One region of the Hydrogenophaga sp. LT287 genome, then DNA from elsewhere that is predicted to be linked to it. Evidence: predicted binding sites of a transcription regulator. Region 1 holds the regulator's gene; each other region holds the start of a gene.

Region 1 (7,117 bases):
CACAGGACGGGCCTTTCGCCAAATCGATTGACCGAGGTTTTCAATCCAGGCGGGCTGGCGGGCCTGCCAGATCAGCACGGCACCGAGCAAAAGAGCGGCCACATGGAACATGGTCCACACAGGGCGCAGCACCGCGGTGTTGGTGCCCAACCAGGCCAGGCCTTGCACCGAGCCGGCGGCAAAGGCGCCGAAGAGTGCGTAGCCCAGCATGCGGCTGAACTGGAAGGTCCACAGCGCGCGGGTGCTGCGCTCACCCGCCGCACGGCTGATGCCCGCGCAAGCCGCGCCGCACATGGCCACGCAGTGGGGCCCGCCCGCGAGGCCCATGAACAGGGCCGTGATCGCCATTGAAGTCTGCATAAGTCACTGTAGCGCAGGCCGGGCACGGGCAACGCCTGCGCCCGCGGTATCCCGCTGAACGCTCAGATGATTTTCGAAAAACGCGCCCGGTCCAGGTCAACCTGCAGGTTCTTGTCAAACACCATAGCGATGGCACGCACGAGAAACCAACCTGTAGTCGTGACCTCGACGCCCGTGTCATCCATGGTGACCAACCCGCTCTCTACAAAGCCGGACAACACTTCCAGCTCACGCGCGAAGTAGGACTTGAAATCGATCAGGTGGCCGAGCTCGATGGATTCGTATTGCAACTGGCCTTGGCACATGAGCGACATGATGACGGAGCGTCGCAACAGGTCATCCCGCGTCAACGCCAGGCCGCGCACGATGGGCAGACGCCCCTGGTCCAACGCGTCGTAGTACTCGTCGAGCGTTTTGGCGTTCTGGCTGTAGGTGGCGCCAATGCGTCCGATGGCCGAAACGCCCAGAGCGATCAAATCGCAATCGGGCTGGGTGCTGTAGCCCTGAAAGTTGCGGTGCAGACGACCTTGGCGCTTGGCCACGGCCAGTGCATCGGTGGGCAAAGCAAAGTGGTCCATGCCCACATACACATACCCCGCGTCCATGAACGCGTCCAGCGAGGCCGACAGCATGGCCAGCTTGTCGCCGCCGCTGGGCAGTTCGGCAGAGATGATGCGGCGCTGTGGCTTGAACCGCGAAGGCAGATGGGCGTAGGCATACAGCGCAATGCGGTCCGGACGCAACTCGTTGACCTGGGCCAAGGTGCGCGCAAAAGATTCCGGGGTTTGCAGGGGCAAACCGTAGATGAGGTCCACATTGACCGACTCAAACCCGATCTTGCGGGCGGTTTCCACCAGGGCAAAAACCTGTTCAGCGGGTTGCACCCGGTGCACCGCTTTTTGCACCGCCGGATCGAAATCCTGCACACCAAAGCTCAAGCGGTTGAAGCCCAGTCTGGCCAACGTCTGCAACCGCTGGTCGGTCACCGTGCGAGGGTCCACTTCAATCGAATACTCACCACCCGGCACCAGCGTGAAATTGCGCCGGATCATCGACATCAGGTCTTCCAGCTCGGCATCGGACAGAAAAGTGGGGGTACCGCCGCCCAGGTGCAGCTGCGACACGCTGTGACCTTGCCCGAAGTGCTGCACCTGCAGCTCCACCTCACGAGACAGATAGCGCAGGTATTCGGCTGCACGTTCGTGGTGCTTCGTGATCACCTTGTTGCAGGCGCAGTAGTAGCAGACCGACTCACAAAACGGAATGTGCACATACAGCGACAGCGGCAGCGCCATGGAACCCACTCGGCGCTGCTCCAGCGCTTGTATATAGTCTTGCTCCGCGAAAGCTTCGACGAATCGGTCTGCCGTCGGGTACGAGGTGTAACGAGGCCCAGGAATGTCGAATCGCTTGAGCAACTCGTTGGAAATAGCATGACTCACAAACAGTTCTCCAGTTCTGAGGGCTGAATGTGCCGCATGAGCGCGCCAGCGCCTTTGATCTTGATCAAGGCCTCGGTCGGACCGGGGGTTGTCCCCAGGATTGCCCCCAGACTCCAGACCGGCCTTTTCTCGACAGTGCTCGGGCCGATGCGTTAAGCTAACCCCGCAATCCTGGAAAAATTATGGACATTCAAAGCATCAAAGTCGCCTGCTCAAGCTGCAACCTGCGGGAGTTGTGCCTGCCCATGGGTCTGAACAGCGAAGAGATAGACAAGCTCGACGCGGTGATTTCCACACGCCGCCGCATCAAGCGCGGCTCCGCGCTCTTCAACACGGGCGACAAGTTCACGTCGCTATTTGCCGTTCGTTCTGGTTTTTTTAAAACCTGCGTTACTACCGCAGACGGCCGTGACCAGGTGACCGGCTTTCAGATGACGGGAGAAATCATTGGCCTGGACGGCATCGTCAGCGACCACCACTCGTGCGACGCGATTGCACTGGAGGACGCCGAGGTGTGCGTGATGCCTTTTGACCAGGTGGAAGAGCTCTCACGCGAATTCACCACCCTGCAACACCACGTCCACAAGATCATGAGCCGCGAGATCGTGCGCGACCACTCGGTGATGCTGCTGCTGGGCAGCATGCGCGCCGAAGAACGGCTGGCGGCTTTCTTGCTCAATCTGGTCCAGCGGCTTCATGCCCGCGGGTTCTCACAGTCCGAGCTGATTTTGCGCATGACCCGCGAAGAGATCGGCAGCTACCTGGGTATGAAGCTCGAAACGGTGAGCCGCACTTTCTCCAAGTTCGTTGACGACGGCATTATCGAAGTGAAACAGCGCTATGTTCACATCAAGAGCACCGAAGGGCTCAAGCAGATCGTGAATCCGCAAACTTGCCGCTGAATCCACCGCGACACACAACGAAAACCTGGGCGAATGCCCAACAAAAAAACCCCGGACAGGCGCATACGCCTCTCCGGGGTTTTTGTTGGCGCTGAAGGCGCTAGCCGTTTCAGCCGCAGCGACCGTTCTTGGCGCAGTCGGTTGGTCGCTCGTCTGCGGGTATCGGGCAACGGTTCACCTCAAATGGCGACATGGCGAGCAAAGTTGTCAAGGCGCTGGAAACCATGGTTGCACCCCAGAACACAAAGAACGCGAGGGTGTAAACCGCTTCCCGCGACAGGGCCAGAGGAGAGCCAAACCAATGCAGATCGCTGGGATCGACAAAAGCAAACACCACCATTTCCAGCACCGCGGCCACCAAAAAAGCAGGCCATGCTATCCACATCAAACGCTGTGTCCACATCGGTGCGGCTCCTCTTCCATATCTGGTTTTGTTAAAGCGACAAGCACCCGGGTACAGCTGCACCGGTAGCCAGGCTGGCCATTATTTTTCAGAGGGCACCAAAGGTGAAGCCGCATGGTTTCGACCCTGATTGGCTGGCTGCACAGCCATCAGCGCATCGATCCTTGCTTGCCCCTCCAGTGCCAGTGCCGCCCTGCGCTCTCGCTCGTAGACCTCCTTGTCAAGCACCGGATCCTGGTCCATCGACGAAATGACCACCATGGTGCTGGTCGCTATCACCCCACACAACAGAAGAGCCGGCACGAACACCACATGTGGAATTCTCCACCAGGGGGTATTTTCATGGCTTGGGGGCTGGGTCAAGGGCGCGTTGCTCATGTTGTAGCTCCGAAATGGGAATGTCAAATGGCGCTGAATGTCGTCAGCGCGGGACCAGGAAGGCAGCTTTCTCGGAAACCTCGACTGGCTCGTCACCAACCGAGCGGATGCTGAACTGGATGGGGTGCGAGCCCGGGTTTGCAGCATCCGGCGGTATCTGAACCCGAATCACGGCCGAGCGGACCTCAGTGGGCAACACCTCGACTTTGTTTTCCGAAGCAATGGTGACACCCGACAGGCCGGACACCGTGATGACGTAGCGCTGTGTGGATTCGGTGGCGTTCATGATTTGCAGCCGGAAGACGTTTTCAATGCGTCCTTGCTCCACCATGCGGGCCAATGCGCCCCGGTCGCGGATCACGTCCACCTTGAGCGGCTTGCGCATGAACAAGCTGACCATCACAGCCAGGGTGATGGCCAGCAGGATACCGGTGTACACCAGCACCCTGGGTCTGAACGCTCGCTTGATCATTTGAGCCGTGGTCCAGCCCTGAGCAACCCCATTCTCGGTGGAGTACTTGATCAAGCCGCGCGGATAACCCACCTTGTCCATGACCTCGTCACACACGTCAATACAGGCACCGCAGCCGATGCATTCGTATTGCAGACCCTTGCGAATGTCGATACCGGTGGGGCAGACCTGGACGCAGAGCGTGCAGTCAACGCAAGAACCCAACCCCAGCGCCAAGGGATCGGCCTTTTTCGATCGCGGACCGCGGGGCTCACCACGCTTTTCGTCGTAGGTGACGATCATGGTGTCTTTGTCAAACATCGCGCTCTGGAAACGCGCGTAGGGGCACATGTACTTGCAGACCTGCTCGCGCATGAACCCTGCGTTGCCGTAGGTGGCAAAGCCGTAGAAAAATACCCAGAAGGTTTGCCAAGGGCCCAAAGACGCGGCCAGCGACAAGGCAGCCAGATCGCGGATGGGCGTGAAATAGCCTACGAAGGTGAAGCCTGTCCAGAGCGCAAAAGCAATCCACAAGGCGTGCTTAAGCCACTTTTTGCCCAGCTTTTGCGCGGAAAAATCAGCCTGATCCAAGCGCATACGGGCCGAGCGATCGCCCTCGACCTTTTTTTCGATCCAGAGAAAAATTTCGGTGTAGACCGTTTGTGGACACGCATAACCACACCAGAGGCGACCCGCCACGGCCGTGAACAAGAACAGGGCCAGTGCAGAAATGACCAACAGCCCGGTCAGGTAAATGAAGTCCTGCGGGTACAGCACCAAGCTGAAGATGTAGAAGCGACGGGCTTCCAGGTCAAAAAGAACCGCTTGACGAGCGTTCCACTCCAGCCAGGGCAAGCCGTAAAACACAATTTGTGTGATCCAGACCGTGATCCAGCGCCAGTTTGAGAACATCCCCGATACAGAGCGCGGGTAGATCTTTTGCCTCGCGGCATACAAAGAAACCATCTCTTCATCGTCGTCTTTGGCGCCCCGAGGGGACACAGCAACGATGGGAATGATGGGCTTGCTGGCGTTGCTGTCTGGTGTGTCGGAACTCACGAGGAACCCGGAAAGGAAGGCAAAAAAGTAAGGGCGGCGGTCATCACAACCGCCGCGGTCTCAGGGGCACAGAGTGCTTAATTGGCCGGCTTGTTGGACATGCCCCAGACGTAGCCGCTGAGGACGTGAATCTGCGCCTCATTGAGCAACGCCGACTGGCCGGGCATTTGGTTGTTGATGCCGTTGTTGACGGCGCGGATGATGGCCTCTTCGCCCCAGCCGTGCAGCCACACACCGTCGGTCAGGTTGGGTGCACCCATGGCGATGTTGCCCTTGGCGTCCATACCGTGGCAGGCTGCGCAGGAGCCAAAGCTGTTCTTACCCTGCGTGGCACGCACGCTGTCGTGCGGGCTGCCCGACAAGCTGAGCACATAGTGAGCCAGGTTACGGACCTCTTCCGGACCACCCACTGCGGCGCCCATGGGCGGCATCACGCCGTTGCGGCCCTGAGCGATCGTGGTTTTAATGGCTTCTGGATCGCCACCATACAGCCAGTCGCCGTCGGTGAGGTTGGGGAAGCTCTTGGCGCCACGGGCATCTGAACCGTGGCACTGGGCACAGTAGTTCATGAACAAGCGCTCACCCACAGCCATTGCCTGGGTGTCGCCAGCCAGCTGCTCGGGCTTCATCTCATTGAACTTGGCGTAGATGGGTGCGATGGCTTCCTGAACCTTGTTCACCTCAGCGGTGTGTTGCCCCTGTGACGACCAGCCCAGCACGCCCTGGTATTTGCCAAACGTGGGGTAAAGCACGCCGTAAGCCAACGCGAACACCACGGTGATGATGAAAAGGTACACCCACCAGCGTGGCAAGGGGTTGTTCATCTCGGCCAGGTCACCGTCCCACACGTGACCGGTGGTGTTGTCGGCAAGTGTCGCCGCTTTGGTCGTGCCGCTGATCCACAGCAGGATCAGACAGGCGATGATGCTGACCAGCGTCAGCCCGGCCACGTAGTAGTGCCAGAATTCACTTGTAAAGTCGCTCATGATGTTTCTCTTGTTGGTGCCGCGGTTTAGTCTTCGTTGAAGGGCAGCCGAGCTGCCTCATCAAAGTTGGCCTTGTTGCGTTTGGACCAGGCCCAGACCACGATGCCAACAAAGGTCAGCAGGCTGACCACTGTGACGATGCTGCGCAGGTCGTTGATGTCCATGACGAAGCTCCGTGTTTATTTGCGAGCGGTGCCCAGCACCTGCAGGTAGGCGATGACGGCTTCCATTTCTGTCTTGCCCTTGACCTCTTCCGCCGAGGCAGCGATCTCTTCGTCGGTGTAAGGCGCGCCCAGGGTGCGCAGCACTTCCATGCGCTTGGGCAGCTGGGTCTCGTTGACCATTTTTTCAGCCAGCCAAGGGTAGGCGGGCATGTTGGACTCGGGCACCAGATCGCGCGGGTTGGTCAGGTGAATGCGGTGCCATTCGTCGCTGTAGCGGCCGCCCACACGGTGCAGGTCAGGGCCGGTACGCTTGGAACCCCACTGGAATGGGCGGTCGTAAACGAACTCGCCCGCCACCGAATAAGGACCATAGCGCAGGGTTTCAGCCTGGAAGGGGCGAATCATCTGCGAGTGGCAGTTGTAGCAACCCTCGCTGACATACACGTCCCGACCAGCCAACTGCAGCGCGCTGTAGGGCTTGAGGCCCTCAATCGGCTGGGTGGTGGACTTCTGGAAGAACAGAGGAACAATTTCCACCAGACCACCCACCGCCACCACGAGCGTGATCAACACGATCATGAGGAAGTTGTTGGTCTCGATCCGGGCGTGACCCGTGAGTTTTTCGTTATTGGCCATTTTTCTTCTCCTCAGGCGTGTGCGGGGTTGACTGCCATCACGGGGACCGGCACAACGCGACCCTGACGCACCGTCATGATGACGTTCCAGAGCATGACGATCATGCCGCCGAGGTACAGCAGACCGCCCACCAGACGGATCACATAGAACGGGAAGGTGGCTTTCACCGACTCGACGAAGGTGTAGGTCAGGCTACCGTCGGGGTTGACCGAGCGCCACATCAGACCCTGCATCACACCAGCGATCCACATGGCGGCGATGTACAGCACGATACCGATGGTGGCCACCCAGAAGTGCAGCTCAATGGCGGGTACCGAATACATCTTCTTCTGACCG
Region 2 (7,117 bases), on a different contig from region 1:
TTCGGCCTCGCCACGGGCCAGCCGGCCGGCGGTGCGCTGGAGCGCAATCATGCCCATCGCCGAGCCTGCGCCCACCAGGGCGGCGGCGGCTCCCAGTGCCCACACATGGGAACTCAACGCTGCGAGCACCGCCCCCACCAGGGCCAGCAAGGCGCCGATGCGCGTCGCCAGGTGGTACCCCCGCCGGTCCACCAGACGACCGGCGGGAATGGCCAGCAAAAAGGGGAACACGGCAAACAGGGCCATCAGCAGCCCGATCACGGCCGCGCCACGCGCCTCGTTCACCCCCAGCAAGGGGATGGTCATGCGCATGCCGTTGAGGCAGCCATGCAAACCGACCTGGGCAGCGACCAGCGTCAGCAGCGTCCACCCGAACCGGGAACGCTCGCTGCGGGCCGCCGGGTCAACCGAGAGCATCCTCGATCGCCGAGATCAGCCGTGCGTCATCGGGTGCCACATCGGGGGCAAAACGGGCCACCACCACACCGTCGCGGTCGATCAGGAACTTCTCGAAGTTCCACATCACATCGCGCTCCCCTTGGGGAAGCAGCTGGTGCTTGGCCAAGGTGTCGCGCAGCAACGGGTCGCCGGACGCCACGGCTTGTGGCTGCGCGGCAATGAGAGCGGCATACAGCGGGTGCCTTGGTTCGCTGTTGATCCGCAATTTAGAGAACAACGGAAAGTTCACGTGGTACTCGGTGTCGCAGAAATCTCGGATCTCGCTCTCGCTTCCCGGCTCCTGCCCCGCAAAGTCGTTGCAGGGAAATCCCGTCACCTGCAGTCCACGGAGGTGAAACCGGTCGTGCAGGGCCTGCAGGCCGGCGTACTGCGGGGTCAGCCCACATTGGGACGCGACGTTGACGACCAGGATCGCCTGCCCCTTGAAGGGGGCAAGGCTGGTGTCGGAGCCGTTCAAGGCTTGAACAGGAATGCCGAAAATCGATGAGCTCACGGTGGCATTTCCTCGTAGGCTTGTTGAACCAGAGTCATGCGGCCGCCCGCCAGCATCAACGCGCAGAACATCTGCAGCTCCACGGTTTCAGCGGTCGAAAAGTGCGCCGCCAGCGCGGCAAAATGGGATTCATCAACGGCGTGTGCGTCGGCCGCGAACAGCTCGGCATAGGTCAGTGCCGCGCGCTCGGCAGGCGTGAAGTGCTCGCTGCCGGTCTGCAGGCAGTTGAGGGCTTCAATGTCTTGCGCGTCCACGCGGTCGCTCTTGCGCGCCAGCTGGCAGGCCTGGCACTGCGTGATGCTGGCGATGCGCAGGCGCACCAGCTCCCGCAGGCGCGAGTCCAGCACCCCATGGTTGTGGAACTGGTCCAGCAGCGCCAGCCAGGCCAGCGCCGCCTGCGGCCGGTGGGCCCACACCTGCACCGGCACGGTGGAACTGAGCATGCGGGTGTCCACGCCCCGCTGCACGGCCTCACCCAGTGGCGCCGGAAAATCGGCCAGCGGAACCAGCGGCAAACGCGCCACGGTCACAGACGCTCGATCAGCGTGGCGGTGGCCATGCCACCAGCGCAACAGATGGCCTGCAGCGCATAGCGGCCACCGCGGCGCTCCAGCTCGTGCAGCATCGAGGTCATGATGCGCGCACCACTGGCCCCCAGGGGGTGGCCCAGCGCGATGGCGCCGCCATTGACATTCAACCGCTCGGCGGACACACCCAGCTCCTTCATCCACACCATCGGCACCGGCGCGAACGCTTCGTTGATTTCAAAGAGGTCGATGTCGTCCATCGTGAGGCCCGCCTGTGCCAGCACTTTGCGGGTGGCCGCGATCGGCCCCGTCAGCATCAGCGTGGGGTCGGAGCCCACCGTGGTCATGGCGCGAATGCGGGCGCGGGGTTTGAGACCCAGCGACTCGGCCTTGGCCGAGGACATCAGCAGCAACGCGGCCGCACCATCGGAAATCTGTGACGAGTTCCCGGCGGTCAGGCGCCCGTCTGGGCGAAAACTGGTCTTGAGGGTCGCCAGCTTTTCAGCCGCCGTACCTGGACGGATCGTTTCATCCGCAGAGAACAGCTGCGCCTCGCCCTCGGCGCTCTTCTCACGCACTTGCGCCACAGGCACCGACACGATTTCTTTCTGGAAATGGCCAGCCAGCGCGGCGGCGGCCGCACGGCGGTGGCTTTCCACCGCGAACGCATCGAGTTCCTCCCGCACCAGTCCCCACTGATCGCACAGACGTTCAGCGGCTTCGCCTTGTCCCGTCATTTCGTAACGGTCGGCGGCCATCCAGCCAAAAGCCTCGCCGTGGATGCTGCGGTTGCTGCCCATGGGCACCCGGCTCATGTTCTCGGCACCGCCGGCCACGACCACGTCGGCCGATCCGAAGGCAATCAGGCCTGCGGCCACGTGCACGGCCTCCTCACCCGAACCGCATTTGCGATCAATCGTCAGGCCGGGAATCGAGCAAGGCCAGCCGGCACCCAGCAGTGCGGTGCGTGCAATGTTGGCCGACTGTTCGCCCACCTGGGTGACGCAGCCGAAAATGACGTCGTCCACCACTTCCGGTTCAAGCCCGGCACGGGTGATGAGTTCGTCCAGCACCACGGCCCCCAGGTGATCGGCGCGAACGCCCGCCAGACTGCCCTTGAATTTTCCGACGGGCGTGCGAACCGCACCGACGATCACGACATCAGCGCGGCTCACAGAACGCTCGCTTTCAGGCCGGAGCCGGGAATCCGCTGGCCCTTGTCGTCGTACTGGTAGACGCCCGCGCCGGTCTTTCGGCCGTGGCGACCGGAGGCCACCATCTTGATGATCAGGGGGCACGGGCGGAACTTGTCACCCAGTGTGGAATGCAGGTAGCGCAGCACCGACAGCCGGGTGTCCCATCCGGTCAGATCGCCCAGCTCCAGCGGTCCCATCGGATGGTTGAAACCCATGCGCAGCGCGGTGTCGATGTCTTCGGCGGTGGCCACGCCCTCTTGCAGCATCCACATCGCTTCGTTGCCCAGCATGGCCGACATGCGGCTGGTGGTCAGGCCGGGGGACTCGTTGACGATGATCGACGTCTTGCCCAAGGCATCGCTGTACTCACGGGACTTGGCCACCGTTTCGTCGCTGGTAGCGATGCCGCGCACCAGTTCGACCAGTTTCATTTTGTGCACCGGGTTGAAGAAGTGCATGCCCACCACGCGCTCGGGGTTGGGCACGGCCGTGGCGATCTCGGTCACGCTCAGCGCAGAGGTGTTGCTGGCGATGATGGCGTCGGGCAGCATGTGGGCGGCGGCCGTGGCCACCACCTGCTTCTTCACCACGATGTTTTCGGTCACGGTCTCGACCAGCAACGCCGCCCCTGCGGATGCCGTGGCCAGATCACCTTGCGTGGTGAGACGCGCCTTGGCGGCCTCGGCCACCGCAGCATCGAGTTTGCCGAGGCGAACGCCGTCGTCCAGGATCTTGGCGACGGCGGCGAGCGCCTTGGCGGCCGCGGCCTCGTTGCTGTCCACCAGCACGGTGGTGAACCCCGAACTGGCGAAGGCGTGTGCGATGCCAGTGCCCATGAGGCCGCCACCGACGACGACCACTTTGTTTTGCGTGATGCTCATTTGCTGTCTTTCTGAATGTTTATTGCTTCGCCGTGACGGTGTTGCGCAGGACACCAATGCCCGGAATTTCGGCCTCGACCACGTCACCCACCTGGAGAAACTTGCCGGAACCCTGCGCCGTGCCGGCGGGCGAACCGGTGAACATGACATCGCCGCTTTCGAAGCTCGAACGTTCGTCCACAAACTTCACCAGCTCCGCCACATCCCAGGTCATCTCGGCGGTGTCGCCGTCCTGCCGAAGCTCGCCATTCACGCGCAGCAAAAGACGGAGCGACAACTTGCCTGCAGAGGGAAATTCATCGCGGGTCACGATCCAGGGTCCGAGTCCCGTGGTCTGGTCGCCGCTTTTGGCTGCAAACAGGTCCATCCCCACACCGGGCGGGCCACTGCGCTGCAGATCACGCGAACTCACGTCGTTGCCCACGGTATACCCCAACACACTGGCGATCGGGTCCTGGCGATTGACCACATCACCGATCACCACCACCAGCTCCACTTCGTGGTCCAGCTCCTGGGTCAAGGGGGGATAACGCAGCGCGTCGTTGGCACCGATGATTGCGCCGTAGGCCTTTAGGAAGGCGATGGGCTGGCTGTGGCTTTTGATGCCGAAGTCCGCCGCGAGGTGCTTGGCGTAGTTGGCGCCCGCCACCACCACCCGGTTGGTCTTTTCGATCGGGGGCAGAAGTCTCACCGAACCCATGAGCAGCACCGCCCCGGTGAACCGCAGCGCGGACACCCCCTCACCACGCGTGACCGCCGGCCCCCAATCGGGCACGCCGCCCTCGATCGGGCGAAGCTCCCCTCGTTCGGTATCCACCAGCGCCCAGAACGGTGCGCCGCCATCGGAGCAGCGTGCGAGTTTCATGCGACGACTTTGGTGGCAGGTTTGCCCAGCTTGGCCGGATCGAGATGCAGCAGTTCACACGCGTTTTTCCAGCGGATTTTCTGCAGGTCGTCATCCGACAGACGAAGGCCATCGGTCAGGTCGTGGCGAACGGCGTCACTGCCACCAAAGTTGCTGCCATACAGCACGCGGTCGGCGCCGATGATGTCGACCAGGGCCTGGCGCATCGGCACTTCGTGCAGCTCCACGTCAAACCAGAAGTTCTTCAGGTATTCCTCGACGGGCTTCTTGTTGAATTTCACATCCAGATTGCGGTTGGTCTGGGCCAGACGACCGAGCTGGTAGGGGATGTATCCGCCACCGTGCGTGATGTAGACCTTCAGATCGGGGAAGCGATCCAGCACGCCACCGTTGATCAGGTACCAGAAGAAACGCGTTTCGTCGTAGTTCATCCCCACGATGGCCGTGGTCTCGTACTTGTCGTGGTCGGCCTGCATGCCCCAGGTAACCGACTGGTTGTAGCCGTGAATGAAGATCGGCAGATCCAGGTCGCACATCGTTTTCCAGACCACATCGAGTTGCGGCGAATCGGCTTCCAGACCGCCGAAGTTCGCGCCACCAGCCACCAGGCCTTTGGCACCCAGCTCGGTGCAGGCACGGCGAATTTCCTTCGCCGCATCGTGCGGTGCATTCAGCGGCGCATGGGCCCAGAACATCAGGCGGTCTGGCGCTGCCGAGCAGTAGTCGGCCAGGATGTCATTGACTTTGGTGGCAAAACGGACCGAGAACTCGGGGTCGGCCCAGTACATGTAGCAGTGCGAAGGGACCGACAGCACTTGCGCGTTCTGGCCCGCGGCGTCCATGCCGTTCAGGCGGTTTTTCGGATCAGCCCAACGCGCCATGTATTCCTCGACGCTCGGACCATTGCCGGCGCGCACAGCCGCCTTGCGCTCGGGCGAGCCGAGGCGCAGCACCCAGTGGCCGACGCGAAGTTTGACATCGCCGTCCGGATGCCTTTCGAAGAACGGCCCCCAGAACGGGTGCTGGTTGTAGTAACCGGGTAGCGGTGCGTGGGCGTGGAGATCGATCAGCATGGTGGTTCTTTCAGGTTCAGGCGTAGCCAAAGGGGCAGACGCGGATGTCGTTTCGTGTGTCACCGAAGCAGTCGCGGTACATGCCAGACATTCGACATGGATTTGCGCTGCATCAATGCGATATTAATCAGAAAATGCGATTCTGTTCAAGTTATCGAAAACACTGAGATCACGATCTGACCCGATGCAGGTACTCTGCACACTGTCTTGCATGGAGATTTTTTATGTACAAACACCTGCTGGTTGCCTTGGACGACACCCCACTCGGGGTGACCACCGTGAACCGTTCGGTTGAATTCGCGCGCGTCCTGGGAGCTCGAATCACCTTTTTTTACGCCGCACCCGACCTGACCGCCACCGGCGAAGGTGCCATGCTGTTTTCCCTCGACCGGCAGGCATTCAGCGACGAGAGCGATATGCCCCGGCATGCGGTGCTGCTCAAAGCGAGCAACGCGGCCAGAATCGGTGGCGTGGTGTGCTCGACAGACGCCAGCGTCAGCGACCACCCGGCCCAGGCCATTCTTGACGCAGCACACCGGCATGCCTGCGACCTTCTTTTCGTCAGTTCGCACGGCCGTTTGCCGGGTTTGCGGGGTTGGCTGCACGGCAGTGTGACCCACCGCCTGCTGCAGATCGCCGACCTGCCGGTGCATGTGGCCAGCATAGAGTCGAATGACGATGAGGCCGACGCCAACCGTGCACTCGCCATCGTGCTGGGAGAACATCGCTCCATCGCTGCGGTACTGAGTGGACTTCAGCAACTGGACCAAGCCGGGCGCATCAACGGCAAGGCGCCCGATCTGGGGTTGATGCACCTGATGGTCGACTACCTCCGCCAGTGTCCGGCGAAATTGCACCACCCCAAGGAAGAGACATTCATTTTTCGTTTGCTCCGGCAACACACGGACGAGCACAACGCCGTGCTGGACGAACTGGAGCGACAGCACACCCTGGAAAACGCGTTGGTTGACAGCTTGTCCGACGCCCTGTCCCGGCAGGAGCGCGGACAGCCAGACGCCCAGGCAGCCATCAGCGCAGCGGTTCAGCGCCTCAGTGGCGCCATCTGGGAACACATGTCTCTTGAAGAGTCCGTGATTTTCCCGGCAGCCCGTCGCCATCTCTCCAGCGCCGAATGGTCAACGGTCTACCAGGCTTTCACGGCCCATGAGGACCCGCTGCGTACCCAGCCGTCCGAGGTGCCGGTCAAGCAGTTGTTCGCACGCATTGCGACCGCTTTGAGGCAGGACACGTCAGATCCCTCACCGGAGTGAGGGCCACGCAAGGTGGATGCCGTTCGGTTCAGCGCCGGGCTCGCGGGGAAGCGCCCATCGTCAAGGACTCCACCATCCGTCCGATGCGCCGGGGCACCGTCTTTCGATCCGTGTCTCCCGGGACCAGTTGCTCGCTGAGCACGTAGCGTATCAACATTTCACACACGAGCTCCCGGTCGAGCTTGACGCCAAGACGTGCTTCCCAAGCGTCAAACACCACGGCCAACACATCCTGGAATCTGACGACAGAATCGTGGAAGATGCGCCGAAAAAACCCCAGGGCGTACTCGGGCGCCACAACGAGCAGCCGGCGCGCCCGGCCGTGCTCCAGGTAGTGATCCAGATAGCGAAC
Region 3 (7,117 bases), on a different contig from region 1:
GCACATAGGCCAGGTGATGCGGAGCCAGTTTGCGGACCACGTACTCGAACAGCGGCTGCGGATCGGCGTCCACCACGTCGTTGGCCGGCGTCACCGGCGAGAGGCGGATGCCGGTGCGTGCGCCGCCGATGGCGTCCGTGACGGCGGCCACCACTTCGAGCAGCAGGCGTGCGCGGTTGGTGATGCTGCCGCCGTAGTCGTCGGTGCGCTGGTTGCTGCCGGTTTTCAGGAACTGGTCGATCAGGTAGCCGTTGGCGGCGTGGATCTCCACCCCGTCGAAGCCGGCGGTGATGGCGTTCATCGCGGCGTGGCGGTAGTCCTGCACGATGCCGGGGATTTCTTCGGCGTCGAGCGCGCGCGGCTCGGAGGTGTCGACGAAGGTCGGCACGCCGTCCTTGATCAGCACGGTCTTGGTGTGGGCGCGGATGGCCGAGGGCGCAACCGGCTTCTGGAAGTGGGGCTGCAGGTCGGTGTGCGAGACGCGGCCCACATGCCAGAGCTGGGTGACGATTTTGCCGCCAGCGGCGTGCACCGCTTTCGTCACGCGCTTCCAGCCATCGAGCTGCTCGGTGCCATACAGGCCGGGCACGTCGGCGTAGCCCTGGCCTTGCTGGGTGATGGCGGTGGCTTCGGTGATCAGCAGGCCGGCACTGGCGCGCTGCGCATAGTACTCGGCCATCAGCGGCGTCGGGATGGCGTCGGGCGCGCGGTTGCGGGTGAGCGGCGCCATGACGATGCGGTTGGCGAGGTGCAGGCCGCCGGCTTGTAGGGGGTCGAAAAGGGTGGTCATGGTTCAACAGAAAATGGAAACGAAGGGTACAGCCTACGGCCAAACCGGCGCGCCTGCCAGCAACCGCTGGACAAGGCCCGGGCGCGGGACGGTTTTGTGGCCGCCGCGCTGCACGCCCTGTGCTTCAGGTCTGCCAACGGATGCGTGAAGGCTTTGCAAGAGGTTCGCCTTTCTGTTGGATCGGCTGCCGTCCCGGTCACGAGGTCACGGGTTGACGATCCGCGAAAAGCAGGGGCGGCTAACGAAGGTGCGGCGGTGTGCGCATCTGCTCGGGCGTGGTGAAGTAGGCTGAAGACGCGCCCATGCGCGCGCGTGCCCGCTCCAGTTCGTGGCGCGCCACGCTGCGCAGGTGGACTTCGTCGGGCCCGTCGAGCAGGTGCAGGGCGCGGCCCCAGGTCCAGAACTGCGCCAGCGGCGTGTCGGGCGAGAGGCCCATGGCACCGAAGATCTGCATCGCGCGGTCCACCACGCGGGTCTGCAGGCCCGCGGCCACCACCTTGATCGCGGCCACCTGCGCGCGCAAGGCCGCGGGCTCGGTGCGCTCCGGGTGGTCGAGCAGCCAGGCGCAGCGCAGCACCAGCAGGCGCGCCTGGTCGATCTCGATGCGCGACCGTGCGATCCACTCCTGGACGTTGGCGTAGTCCGCCAGGTATTTGCCGAAGGTCTGGCGCTCCAGCGCGCGTTCGGTGGCGAGTGCCAGCACCAGCTCGCACTGGCCGATGGTGCGCATGCAGTGGTGCACGCGGCCCGGCCCCAGCCGAGCCTGCGCCATCGCAAAGCCTTCGCCCCAGCCGCCGAGCAGGTGGTCGGCCGGCACGCGCACTTGGCGGAACACGATCTCGCCATGCCCCTCGGGCGCGTGGTGGTGCACCACGCTGATGTTGCGCACCACGTCCACGCCCGGCGTGTCCAGCGGCACCAGCACCATGCTGTGCTAGTGGTGCCGGGTCTCGGCCGCGGCGCTGTGATCGGGCGCGTTGCGCGCCATCACGATCAACAGCCTGCAATGCGGGTGCGCCACGCCGGTGATGAACCACTTGCGGCCGTTGAGCACGAGGTCGTCGCCCTCGCGCCGCACCGTGGTCTGCAGGTTGGTCGGGTCCGACGAGGCCACGTCGGGTTCGGACATGGCGAAGGCGGATCGGACCGTTCCATGGAGCAGCGGCGTGAGCCACTGCGTGCGCTGCGCGGATGTGGCGAAGCGGTGCAGCAGCTCCATGTTGCCGGTGTCGGGCGCGCTGCAGTTGAACACCTCGGCCGCCCAGTGCAGTTGGCCCATGGCCTCGGCCAGCGGCGCGTAGTCGAGGTTGCCCAGCCGGGTGCCGGGCTCGTCTTCGCGCAGCCCGGGCAGGAACAGGTTCCACAGCCCTTCCTCGCGCGCCAGGGTCTTCAGGTCTTCGAGGAAGGGTGGCGGGTAGTCCCCCTGCTGCACCGCCTGGTGCCAGGCCGCGTTGTGCGGCAGCAGGTAGGTGTGCATGAAGGTCTCCAGCTGCTGCTGGAGCGCCTGCGCCCGGGGGCTGTGATCGAAGTCCATGCCGGGATTCTTCAGGCTCAGCGCGGTCCTGTCAGAACGCGCGTGACAGCCGCACCCGGTTGACGCAGATCAAGCCGGTGAAAGGCCTGAAACGGCGTTGGAAGCTGCGTCGACCTTGCGTCAAATCAAACTACCTATGGTGTCTGGCGGGTATCTTGAACACCATAGGTAGTGTTTTTGATCCAGGAGGCGAGAGCTATGAAAGATGCGATGGTGGTCAGTCTTCCAAGGGAGGTGATCAAGCGTTCGGGCCTGCGCGAGGCCTTCGATGCCGACAAGATCCGGTCCGCGCTGGCGCGGGCCGGCCAGGCCAGCGGCGAGTTCGACGGCGCCGAAGCCGCGCTGTTGTGTGCCCAGGTGGTCAAGGTGCTGATCCACCGCTTCAAGGGTGCGCCGCCCGGCATCGAGCCGATCCAGGACGTGGTCGAACAGACGCTGATCGCGGCCAACCACCTCCAGACCGCGCGCGCCTACATCGTCTACCGCGAGCAGCACGCCACGCTGCGCGCCGACCAGCAGACGCTGGTGGATGTGGAATCGTCGATCAACGAGTACCTCACGCGCGCCGACTGGCGCGTGAACGCCAACGCCAACCAGGGTTATTCGCTGGGCGGGCTGATCCTGAACGTGGCCGGCAAGGTCACGGCCAACTACTGGCTTTCGCACGTCTACACGCCCGAGATCGGGCAGGCGCACCGCGAGGGCGACCTCCACATCCACGACCTCGACATGCTCAGCGGCTACTGCGCGGGCTGGTCGTTGCGCACCCTGCTCAACGAAGGCCTCAACGGCGTGCCGGGCAAGGTGGAGTCGGGGCCGCCGAAACACATGTCCTCGGCCGTGGGGCAGATCGTGAACTTCCTGGGCACGCTGCAGAACGAGTGGGCCGGCGCGCAGGCCTTCTCGTCGTTCGACACCTACATGGCGCCCTATGTGCGCCAGGACGGCATGGATTACGCGGCCGTGCGCCAGTGCATCCAGGAGCTGATCTACAACCTCAACGTGCCCTCGCGCTGGGGCACGCAGACGCCCTTCACCAACCTCACCTTCGACTGGGTCTGCCCCGACGACCTGCGCGAGCAGGTGCCGGTGATCGCCGGGCAGGAAATGCCGTTCTGCTACGGCGATCTGCAGGCCGAGATGGACCTGATCAACCGCGCCTACATCGAGGTGATGACCGAGGGCGACGCCAAGGGGCGGGTCTTCACCTTCCCCATCCCCACCTACAACATCACGCCCGATTTCCCCTGGGAGAGCGAGAACGCGCGGCGCCTGTTCGACATGACGGCCAAGTACGGCCTGCCGTACTTCCAGAACTTCATCAACTCCGAGCTGCAGCCGAACATGGTGCGCTCCATGTGCTGTCGCCTGCAGCTTGATCTGCGCGAGCTGCTCAAGCGCGGCAACGGCCTGTTCGGCAGCGCCGAGCAGACCGGCAGCCTGGGCGTGGTCACGGTGAACTGCGCGCGCCTGGGGCATGTGCACGCGGGCGACGAGGCCGGCCTGCTGGCCGCGCTCGACCGCCTGCTGGCGTTGGGCCAACAGAGCCTGGAGACCAAGCGCAAGCTGATCCAGCGCCTGATGGACCAGGGCCTGTTCCCGTACACCAAACGCTACCTGGGCACGCTGCGCAACCACTTCAGCACCCTGGGCGTGAACGGCATCAACGAGATGGTGCGCAACTTCACCGGCGACGCGCACGACATCACCACCGACGACGGCCACGCCTTCGCGCTGCGCTTCCTCGACCACGTGCGCGAACGCATCGTGGCCTTCCAGGAGGAGACCGGCCACCTGTACAACCTGGAGGCCACGCCCGCGGAGGGCACCACCTACCGCTTCGCCCGCGAAGACCGCAAGCGCTGGCCCGCGATCCTGCAGGCCGGCACGCCCGAGCAGCCCTACTACACCAACTCTTCGCAGCTGCCCGTGGGCTTCACCGACGACCCGTTCGAGGCGCTGGAGCGCCAGGCCCCGCTGCAGCGCAAGTACACCGGCGGCACCGTGCTGCACCTGTACATGGGTGAACGCCTGACCAGCGGCGAGGCCTGCCGCGCGCTGGTGCAGCGCGCGCTGACGAACTTCCGCCTGCCCTACATCACCGTCACCCCCACCTTCTCCATCTGCCCCACCCACGGCTACCTCGCGGGCGAGCACCCGTTCTGTCCGGTCTGCGACGCTGAGAAGCTGGCCGCCAAACGCCAGCTGCAGGCCGCTTGATGCCCCGTCTTTCAACCACCCCAAAAGGAAACACCCATGAACACATCCACCCCATCGGCCGTCAGGTCAACGGCCGCTGACATGTCCCTGCGCGACGACGAACGCCAGCCCTGCGAGGTCTGGACCCGCGTCATGGGCTACCACCGGCCGGTCAGCAGCTTCAACCGGGGCAAACAGGGCGAACATGCCGAACGCCGATTCTTTGCCGAGCCGGCCGACCGCGCCTGAGGTCGCGGGCACCGCCGCACCACCACCCGCGACCCGTGGTGCGCAGGCGCTGCGCATCGGCGGACTCACGCGGCTGACCGGGGTTGATTTCCCGGGCCGGCTGGCGGCGGTGGTGTTCCTGCAGGGCTGTCCGTGGCGCTGCGTGTACTGCCACAACCCGGGGCTGCTCGACGCCGCGGTTCCGGGGGCCCTGTCGTGGCAGGCGGTGCACGGCTTCCTGCGGCAGCGCCGCGGGCTGCTCGACGGCGTGGTGTTCTCGGGCGGCGAGCCCACGCTGCAGGCGGCGCTGGGCCCGGCCCTGGCCGAGGTGCGCGCGCTCGGTTTTGCCACCGGCCTGCACACCGGCGGCATGTACCCCGAGCGACTGCAGCGGGTGTTGCCGCAGCTGGACTGGGTCGGGCTGGACATCAAGGCGCCGCAACACCGCCACGACCAGGTCACCGGCACACGCGGCGGCGGCGCGCGCGCGGCACGCAGCCTGCGCCTGCTGCAGCACAGCGGGGTGGCGCTGGAGTGCCGCACCACCTGGCACGCCGGCCTGTTCGGGCGGGATGACCTGTTCCGCCTGGCCGACGCGTTGGCCGCGCAGGCGGTGTCGCACTGGGTGCTGCAGACCTGCCGCAGCCCGGGCCTGGCTGCCCCGGTGCTCGACGCGGAGGACCTGGCCGCCCTGGCCGCGCGGTTTGCCCGGTTCGAATGCCGCTGAAGCGCCGCCCTGGCGGGTGGCTCAGCCCAGCACGACCCAGTGGTTGTCGGGCGTCATGGCGCCGGGCCAGGCCAGCATGGCCGGTGGCAGGGCCGGGTGCCAGAAGCCGACCCCGCGGCTCGCGCCCATCAGCACCCCGCCGCTTCCCGGCCAGGGCGCCAGCGCGCAGGGTTCGGTGAGCCGTGCGATGGTGGTCCAGCGGTCCGGTGCGTCGGGGTGCCAGAGCAGGCCTTCGTGGCTGCGCTGGCCGCTCACGATGAAGCCACCACCGGGACCGGGCGCGATGTCGCCCGCGTAGCCATTCCCGGCGATGCCGCGGCTGGCCAGCCGCAGGTCCTGCCCGTCCCAGAGCGCCAGCACGGGCGCGTCGCGGCGCTGGGCGGCCTCGTCGTGTTCGGCCTGCAGCGCGATGCCCAGCAGCGGCGCGCGCGCCGGTGTGCCGTCGCCGGGGCCCACCGGCAGGCCCCAGGCCACATGGCGCAGGCTCAGGCGCGGGTCGCCCAGCCGCCACTGACCCAGCAGCGCGCCGCTCCGCGGCTCCAGCCGCACCAGCGACGGGTCCATGGCCTCCAGCCGGGTTTTCTGGCCGCTGGCGGTGCGCGGAATGCCCCCGTTGACGACCAGCAGCGCCCCGCCAGCGTCCAGTGCCATGTGGTGCGGGTCCAGGCCGTGGCTGGGCCATTGCGCGACCCGTTGCAGCGTGCGGTGGTCGCGCACACCGATCCAGCCACGGCCGTCGCGGGTGTCGGTTTCGGTGGTGTAGAGCCACTGCCCGTCGGCGCTCGCCAGCACGTGGCCACCCAGGGTGCGGTGCGGGGTTTCGGCGTCGATCAGGTGCCGGGTCTGCAGCTCACCCAGTGGGTCGCAGCGCAGCAGCCAGCGGCCGGGCCGGGTGGCGACGGCGAGGAAACCGCCGCCGGGCTCGGGCAGCAGACCGTGGGCACGCCCCTGCACCGGCAGGTGGGCGGCCACGCGCACCTCGCGCGCAGCCCAGTCGAGTTCAAGCACACCCACCTGGTCGCAGTCGCGGCCGCAGTCGGGGGTGTTGCCGTGGCTGCGCCAGGCGGCGGCCAGGCGCACCCGGGATGGCAGGGGTGGGGCCCCGATGATGTCGGAAGGGGCGGTGTCGCTTTGCGCCAGGGTCGGGGCGCTGACGGCGCCCGAGGCCAGCAGCCAGGCGGTGTGGCGCAGCAGGGTGCGGCGGTGCAGGTCGGTGCTCATGGAGGCAGGCAGAAGTGAGGGGAGGGGCCGGACAACAGCGTCCGTGAGCATCTTGGTCATGGGCTCCGGCCGGAACCTTGATGTGGGTCAATTGAATGATATTGATTCTTGTTTAGCATCGCCCTGCATTCAGCCATCGGGCTGTCTCACCACCTTAAGGATCACCACATGAACCACCCGTTGCTCGCGATCGCCCTGGCGGGCGCTGTCCTGTTCTCCCTGCCGTCCCATGCCAAGGAATTCCCGATCGGCACGCCGCACAAGGTGGCCGGCATGGAGATCGCCGCGGTCTACCTGGCACCGGTCAAGATGGAGCCCGAGGGCATGATGCGCAAGGCCGAGGCCTCGGACATCCACCTGGAAGCCGACATCCACGCGCTCAAGGACCACCCGAACGGCTTCGAGGAAGGGGCCTGGA
Region 4 (7,117 bases), on a different contig from region 1:
ATGGCCATGTGCTCACCAGCCTGCATGGCGGCGCGCCGCAGGTTGTAGAGGGCATGCTGATCGCCGCGCTGGTGGTGGGTGCTGAGCGCATCTGGCTGTATTTGCGCGACGAATACCACGACGCGCGGGGCCTGCTGGCGCGCGAGTTGGTGGCGCTGCGCATCCGGTTGCAGGGCCTGGCGGCGCAATACCCTGGCTACACACCGCCGCAGATCGAGCTGCGCCGGGGGGCGGGCGCCTACATCTGCGGGGAAGAGTCGGCGCTGATCGAGTCGCTGGAAGGCAAGCGCGGCCTGCCGCGCCTGCGCCCGCCCATCGTGGCCACGCACGGCGTGTTTGGCCGGCCCACGCTGGCCCACAACCTGGAAACGCTCTGGTGGCTGCCCGACATTGTGGCCAAGGGCGGTGCCTGGCTGGCGGCGCAGGGCCTGCGCGGGCGCAGCGGATTGCGGCGTTTCTCGGTCTCGGGCCGCGTGCGCCAGCCCGGCGTTTACCTGGCGCCGGCGGGCATCACGCTGCGCGAGCTGGTGGAGCAGCACGCCGGCGGCATGGCCGAGGGCCATACGCTCTACGCCTACTTGCCCGGTGGCGCTTCGGGCGGCATTTTGCCGGCGGCGCTGGCCGATGTGCCGCTGGACTTTGACACCCTGGCCGAGCACGGCGCGTTCATCGGTTCCATGGCGGTGGTGGTGCTCGGCCAGCACGACACGGCGCGCGGCGCTGCGCTCAACCTGATGCAATTTTTTGAACACGAGTCGTGCGGCCAGTGCACGCCGTGCCGCGCCGGCACCACCAAGGCCGTGGCGCTGATGCAGGCCCCGGTGTGGGACGCGTCTCTGCTCGGCGAGCTCTCGCAGGTGATGCGCGACGCCTCCATTTGCGGCCTGGGCCAGGCCGCGCCCAACCCGGTGGACGCGGTGCTGCGCTACTTTGCACACGAAGTGAACGGCAGTAACGCCAACGCCACCGACTCCACCGCCGCTGAGGTGACCGCATGAATGCCGCAGACCTGTCCGAAAATCAGGCCCCTGTGGCCTTCACGCTCAACGGCCAGCCGGTGGAAGCTGCGCCGGGCGAAAGCCTTTTGAAGGTGGCGCAGCGCGTGGGCGTGGCCATTCCCCACCTGTGCCACACCGATGGCCTGCGCAGCCCCGGCAACTGCCGCGCCTGCGTGGTGGAGGTGGCGGGCGAACGCGTGCTGGCACCTTCGTGTTGCCGCTCACCGCAGCCAGGCATGGTGGTGTCCACCCAAAGCCCGCGCGCCATCGCCGCCCAAAAGACCGTGCTCGAACTCTTGTTGTCTGACGCGCCCAACACCCAGGCGCTCAAGCACGACAGCGAGCTGGCCCACTGGGCGCAGGTGGCCGGCGCTCAGCCCGGGCGTTTCCCGGCGCGCGCGCCGGTGCCGTCAGACACCAGCCACCCGGCCATGGCGGTCAACCTGGACGCCTGCATCCAGTGCACGCGCTGCATCCGCGCCTGCCGCGAGACGCAGGGCAACGACGTGCTGGGCCTGGCGTTTCGCGGCGGCCATGCGCAGATCGTGTTTGACCAGGGCGACCCCATGGGTGCCAGCACCTGCGTGGCTTGCGGTGAATGTGTGCAGGCCTGCCCCACCGGTGCCATTGCCCCCGCCAATGGTGCGTACGCCAAGGCTTCGCAGCAGCAGGTGGATTCGCTCTGCCCGTTTTGTGGCGTGGGCTGCCAGCTGACCTACTTTGTGTCCGACGGAAAGATCGAACACGTAGAAGGCCAGGCCGGCCCGGCCAACGAAGGCCGACTGTGTGTGAAAGGCCGTTTTGGTTTTGACTACGCCCACAGCCCAGAGCGCTTGACCAAGCCGCTGATCCGCCGCTCCGACGCACCCAAAGACCCGCTCAACGTGATGCGCCGCGACTGGCGCGAACTGTTCCGCGAGGCCAGCTGGGACGAAGCGCTGTACGCTGCTGCTGCCGGCTTCCAGCGCGCAATGCTCAGTACCACCGCGCGCGGGCGCCTGGGGCCGGTGGCGGGCTTCGGTTCGGCCAAGGGCACCAACGAAGAGGCCTACCTGTTCCAGAAACTCATCCGCACCGCGTTTGGCACGCACAACGTGGACCACTGCACCCGGCTGTGCCATGCCTCCAGCGTGGCCGCGCTGATGGAAGGCCTGGGGTCGGCCGTGGTCACCAACCCGCTGCGCGATGTGCAGCACGCCGACTTCGTGCTCATCATCGGCGCCAACCCGGCGCAAAACCACCCGGTGGGTGCCACCTGGATCAAGAACGCAGTGAAAAAAGGCACGCGGCTGGTGCTGGCCGACCCGCGCCGAACCGAGCTGGCCCGCATCGCGTGGAAGCACCTCGGCTTTCAGCCGGGCACCGACGTGGCCTTGCTCAATGCGATGCTGCACACCATCGTTTTTGAAGGCCTGGCGAACACCGCTTACATCGAGCAGCACACGCTGGACTTTGCCCAGCTCAAGGCCCATGTGGCCGACTTTTCGCCCGAAGCCATGGCACCGGTGTGCGGCATCGACGGCGCCACCTTGCGCGAGGTGGCCCGCGCCTACGCCACCGCAGGCAACAGCATGATTCTGTGGGGCATGGGCGTGAGCCAGCACACCCACGGCACCGACAACGCGCGCTGCCTCATCGCCCTGTCGCTCATCACCGGCCAGATTGGGCGCCCCGGCACCGGCTTGCACCCGCTGCGCGGGCAAAACAACGTGCAGGGCGCGAGCGACGCGGGCCTGATTCCCATGGTGTTGCCCGACTACCAGCGCGTGAGCGAGCCCACCGTGCGCGCCCAAGCCGAACAGCTCTGGGGTGTGCCGCCCGGCACGCTGGGCAGCGAGCCCGGCCTGACCGTGGTGGAAATCGTCAACGCGGCTTTTGACGGGCAGATCCGCGCCATGCTGGTCCAGGGCGAAAACCCCGCCATGAGCGACCCCGACGCGACCCATGCCCGCGAGGCCCTGGCCCGGCTGCAGCATCTGGTGGTGCAGGACATCTTTTTGACCGAGACCGCCAGCCTGGCCGACGTGGTGCTGCCCGCCACCGCCTGGCCTGAGAAAACCGGCAGCGTGACCAACACCGACCGCTGCGTGCAGCTCGGCCGCAAGGCTGTGCCGGCGCCCGGTGAGGCGCGGGCCGACGCCTGGATCACCGAACAACTGGCGCAGCGCCTTGGCCTGGGCTGGGCCTACGCCGTGGCGCCCGACGGCACGGCCAGCGCGCAAGCCAGCGAAGGCGTTGGCGCCGTGTTTGAAGAAATGCGCGCGCTCATGCCCAGCATCGCTGGCCTGTCGTGGGCGAGGCTGCAGCGCGAGGGCGCCGTCACCTACCCGGTGGCCCACGAAAACGATCCCGGCCACGCGGTGGTGTTCACCGACCAGTTCCCCACGCCCACCGGCAAGGCCCGGCTGGTGCCCGCCGCGCTCACGGCGCCGGCCGAAACGCCCGATGCCGACTACCCGATGGTCCTCATCACCGGGCGCCAGCTGGAACACTGGCACACCGGCAGCATGACGCGGCGCAGCCAGGTGCTGGACGCGGTGGAGCCCGGCCCCGTGGTCAGCCTGCACCCCGACACAGCCGCCCGCAGCGGCCTGGCCGCAGGCGACAACGCCCGGGTGCAATCGCGCCGTGGCAGCGTGGTGCTGGCGGTGCGGCTGGACCAGGGCATGCCACCCGACACCGCGTTCATCCCGTTTGCCTACGCCGAGGCCGCCGCCAACCTGCTGACCAACCCCGCGCTCGACCCGGTGGGCAAGATCGCAGAGCTGAAATACTGCGCGGTCAAGGTGTGTGCGGCCACCGTCTGAGTCAGCTGGCGGGCCGTCTCTTGATACGTCTCAAGCCCCCCGCGTCCCTGGACCGGTAAGATGTTTCTTCGTGGTGGCCGGGCGTTCAACCCCGCTCGGTCACCGGTCATGCCTTCACCCATCCGGAGATCCGCCATGTTCAAAAAAATTCTCGTGCCCACCGACGGCTCCTCGCAAGCGGCCCTCGCGGCCAGCACCGCTGCACAACTGGCCAAAAGCCAGGGCGCCCAGGTGATTGGCGTGTACGTGATCGACCCGTTTCCCTACATCGGCATTGGCGATGCGTCGGCCGTGGGTCTGCAGGCCTACCTGACCGAAGCCAAGGCCGCTGCAGGCCAGGCGCTGGACGCGGTGGGCAAGGTGTGTGCCGCCGAAGGCGTGGCCTTTGCCGGCGACACCATTGAGCGCAACGTGGTGTACGAAGGTATTCTGGAAACCGCAGCAGCCGAAGGCTGTGACCTGGTCGTCATGGGTTCCCACGGCCGCCAGGGCATCAAGGCGCTCATCCTGGGCAGCGTGGCGCAAAAAGTGCTCACACACGCCAAAGTGCCGGTGCTGATCGTCAAGTCCTGAGCGGTAGAGCCCGCGCGCGGCACAGTGGCGAGGCGCCGGAGCCCGCAAGGGGTCCTCGCACCTGTGGAGCGTGGGCCCTTTTCTTCAGCGCCGAAACCGCCCAGAGGCGTCCACGATGGACAGATCAGCGAAATCCAGACCGGTGTGGTTGCTGGCGCTGTAGCTGATCGACAGTCCGCCCATGTTGAAATTGCGAATGGACTCCAGCGCGTCGCGCAGCGCGGTTGGTGTTGGGTTGGGGCCGGCACGGCGCAGGCCTTCCACCAGCACCTTGGCTGCGGCGTAGCCTTCCATCATGGCGGGCGACACGCCGTCCAGCCCCTTGGCTTTGGCCAGGTCCATCGCTTCCTTGATCAGCGGAAAAGCCACCGAACGTTCGTTGGGGAACACCTGGGTCACGATCACGCCGCGAGCGTGTTCGCCCAGCAGCTTGATGAAGCCATCGGACGCGTTGTTGGACAACGTGACCACCTGCGCCCGTGAGCCTGCAGCGCGCACCGCTTTCACCGCGTTGGCGGTGTTGCCAGCAGAGCCGATCACCATCACCGCCTGCGCGTTGCTTTGGTGGACCCGAGGGGCCAGCGCAGAAAAGTCGGGCTTGTCGCGAGGAAACTTCGCTTGCAGCACTGGTTTCAAGCCTGCCTTGTCAAACCCCTTGAGGGCACCCGCAGCCGAGTCGGCACCAAAGGAGTCGTCGGTTTCCAGCAAGGCGATGCGGGTGATGCCGATGCTGGCCAGGTGCTCGATGGCCTTGGCCGCTTCGCGCTGGTAGGTGGCGCGCACGTTGAACACCCAGGGGTTGACCGGCTCGTGCAACACCATGGCGCCGGTGCTGGGGCCCACCAGCGGCACCTTGAGCTCGGCCAGCAGGGGCAGCAGCGCTTGCGAGTGGGGTGTGCCCCGGTTCAGAAACAGCGCCAGCACGCCGCGCTGGGTGACCAGCTCGCGGGCCACCTCGACCGTCACCTTCGGGTCGAACTTGTCATCCACCGAAATCAGCTCCACCTGTTGGCCGTTGATGCCGCCCCGCGCATTCACCGCATCCAGGTAGAGCTTGGCGCCGTCGGTGTTTTCTTTCACGCCCGCAGCCACCGAGCCGGTAAAGCCCGAAGGCTGGCCAATGCGCAGCTGGGCCCATGCGGGGGTGCTCAGGGTGAGGCAAAGGGCCAGGCCCGCGGCCAGCGATGCGACCCCCGAGGGGTTTGTTCTTGTCATGTTTACGTCTCCAACGATAGAACCAGTTTAGGAAGGACTCCTTGTCGTGAAATTGTGGATATGACGTACAGGGCCGCTGGGTTGGCTGCGGCTCCGTAGAATGTTTGGCTCCCCCACTGGAGCCTCTGCATGTCCGACGCTTTCCCGCCCGCCGATCCCTCAGTCGCTGCCACCCCGTCTTCATCCGTTGCGCCTGGCGACGCCGATGGCAACCGCTCTGCCGAAGGCGGCACCGGGCTGATCCGCATCCGCGGCGCCCGCCAGCACAACCTGAAGAACATCGACCTCGACATCCGCACCGGCGAGCTCACGGTGGTCACCGGGCCCAGCGGCTCGGGCAAGTCCAGTCTGGTGTTTGACACGCTGTTTGCCGAAGGCCAGCGCCGCTACGTGGAAACCTTCAGCGCCTACGCGCGCCAGTTTCTCGACCGCATGGACAAGCCGGCCGTGGACCGGGTGGACGGCGTGCCGCCCGCGATCGCCATCGACCAGACCAACCCGGTGCGCAGCTCGCGTTCCACTGTTGGCACGATGACCGAGCTGAACGACCACCTGAAGCTCTTGTTCGCGCGCGGCGCCGATCTTTTTGACCGCGACACCGCGTTGCCAGTGCGGCACGATTCGCCGGAGTCGATCTATGCCGAGCTGCAGAAGCGCTGTGTGGGATTCACCGCCGGGCCGCCCCAAGGTGAATCAGCCCTCTCGGGGGGCAGCGAACCACGCGCAGCGGGGAGCGTGGGGGCAAATGGTTCCGATCCAAGGTTGGTGGTCACGTTTCCAGTCGAATTGCCTGCCAGCACCACGCCCGAAGAAATCGAACAATGGCTTTCCGCCAGCGGCTACACCCGCGTGCAGGCCGAGCGCACCGTGCAGCGTGCGGCACCCGCACCCGATGCGAAGACCGCCAAAACCACCAAGTCCAAAGCGGCCAAGGGCGCCGCCGCCAGCGAAATGGTGAAGGTGCTCGACGTGGTGGCCGACCGCTTCCGCATCGGCACAGCCGAGCCCGCGCGCGTGATGGAAGCCATCGAAGCAGGACTCAAGCGGGGCAGCGGCAAGCTGATGGTCTATGTGTTGCCGGAAGAGGGCGCTGAACACATTTGGAAGTTTTCAACCGGCCTGCATTGCCCCGAAAGCGACATCCGCTACACCGACCCCGCGCCGTCGATGTTTTCGTTCAACTCGGCCGTGGGCGCCTGTGAGGCCTGTCGGGGCTTTGGCCGCGTCATCGGGGTGGACTACGGCCTGGTGATTCCCAACGACAAACTCACGCTGCGTGGCGGCGCCATCAAGGTGTTTCAAACGCCGGCCTGGAAAGAGGCGCAAGACGACCTGATGCGGCACGCCGAAGCGGCGGGCATTCCACGCGACACGCCCTGGAACAAGCTCACGCCCGAGCAGCAGCATTGGGTGAAAACGGGCTCGCCCAACTGGAACGGCAAGTGGAACCAGCACTGGTTTGGTGTGGACCGCTTCTTTGAATACCTGGAAAGCAAGGCCTACAAGATGCACATCCGCGTGCTC

The links. Region 1 encodes FNR, which switches genes on or off when oxygen is low (the NO sensors DNR and NnrR bind a similar motif). Its sites were predicted from a motif close to TTGATNNNNATCAA; they were not measured.
Region 2: the regulator FNR is predicted to act here: its motif matches at 5,597-5,610, upstream of AC0GNR_RS13160 (universal stress protein).
Region 3: the regulator FNR is predicted to act here: its motif matches at 2,384-2,397, upstream of AC0GNR_RS07860 (ribonucleoside triphosphate reductase).
Region 4: the regulator FNR is predicted to act here: its motif matches at 3,826-3,839, upstream of AC0GNR_RS09335 (universal stress protein).

Annotation. Positions count from the first base shown of each region.
Region 1 is NZ_JBVPZC010000018.1:50,275-57,391, reverse strand. It holds gene AC0GNR_RS13620 (sulfite exporter TauE/SafE family protein) at 1-348, opposite strand, end outside; gene hemN (oxygen-independent coproporphyrinogen III oxidase) at 423-1,802, opposite strand; gene fnr (fumarate/nitrate reduction transcriptional regulator Fnr) at 1,985-2,704, shown strand; gene AC0GNR_RS13605 (hypothetical protein) at 2,814-3,107, opposite strand; gene AC0GNR_RS13600 (hypothetical protein) at 3,189-3,485, opposite strand; gene ccoG (cytochrome c oxidase accessory protein CcoG) at 3,529-4,902, opposite strand; gene ccoP (cytochrome-c oxidase, cbb3-type subunit III) at 5,073-5,981, opposite strand; gene AC0GNR_RS13585 (cbb3-type cytochrome oxidase subunit 3) at 6,008-6,145, opposite strand; gene ccoO (cytochrome-c oxidase, cbb3-type subunit II) at 6,161-6,781, opposite strand; gene ccoN (cytochrome-c oxidase, cbb3-type subunit I) at 6,793-7,117, opposite strand, start outside.
Region 2 is NZ_JBVPZC010000017.1:24,725-31,841, forward strand. It holds gene AC0GNR_RS13125 (MFS transporter) at 1-417, opposite strand, end outside; gene AC0GNR_RS13130 (glutathione peroxidase) at 404-952, opposite strand; gene AC0GNR_RS13135 (carboxymuconolactone decarboxylase family protein) at 949-1,482, opposite strand; gene AC0GNR_RS13140 (thiolase family protein) at 1,479-2,654, opposite strand; gene AC0GNR_RS13145 (3-hydroxyacyl-CoA dehydrogenase) at 2,651-3,556, opposite strand; gene AC0GNR_RS13150 (fumarylacetoacetate hydrolase family protein) at 3,576-4,421, opposite strand; gene AC0GNR_RS13155 (amidohydrolase family protein) at 4,418-5,494, opposite strand; gene AC0GNR_RS13160 (universal stress protein) at 5,719-6,765, shown strand; gene AC0GNR_RS13165 (TetR/AcrR family transcriptional regulator) at 6,794-7,117, opposite strand, start outside.
Region 3 is NZ_JBVPZC010000007.1:33,266-40,382, reverse strand. It holds gene AC0GNR_RS07870 (alkene reductase) at 1-790, opposite strand, end outside; partial or broken gene AC0GNR_RS07865 (acyl-CoA dehydrogenase family protein) at 1,029-2,324, opposite strand; gene AC0GNR_RS07860 (ribonucleoside triphosphate reductase) at 2,523-4,544, shown strand; gene nrdD (anaerobic ribonucleoside-triphosphate reductase) at 4,581-4,772, shown strand; gene AC0GNR_RS07850 (anaerobic ribonucleoside-triphosphate reductase activating protein) at 4,729-5,478, shown strand; gene AC0GNR_RS07845 (DUF1513 domain-containing protein) at 5,500-6,699, opposite strand; gene AC0GNR_RS07840 (iron transporter) at 6,868-7,117, shown strand, end outside.
Region 4 is NZ_JBVPZC010000009.1:50,165-57,281, forward strand. It holds gene AC0GNR_RS09325 (NADH-ubiquinone oxidoreductase-F iron-sulfur binding region domain-containing protein) at 1-998, shown strand, start outside; gene fdhF (formate dehydrogenase subunit alpha) at 995-3,805, shown strand; gene AC0GNR_RS09335 (universal stress protein) at 3,941-4,378, shown strand; gene AC0GNR_RS09340 (ABC transporter substrate-binding protein) at 4,463-5,593, opposite strand; gene AC0GNR_RS09345 (excinuclease ABC subunit UvrA) at 5,723-7,117, shown strand, end outside.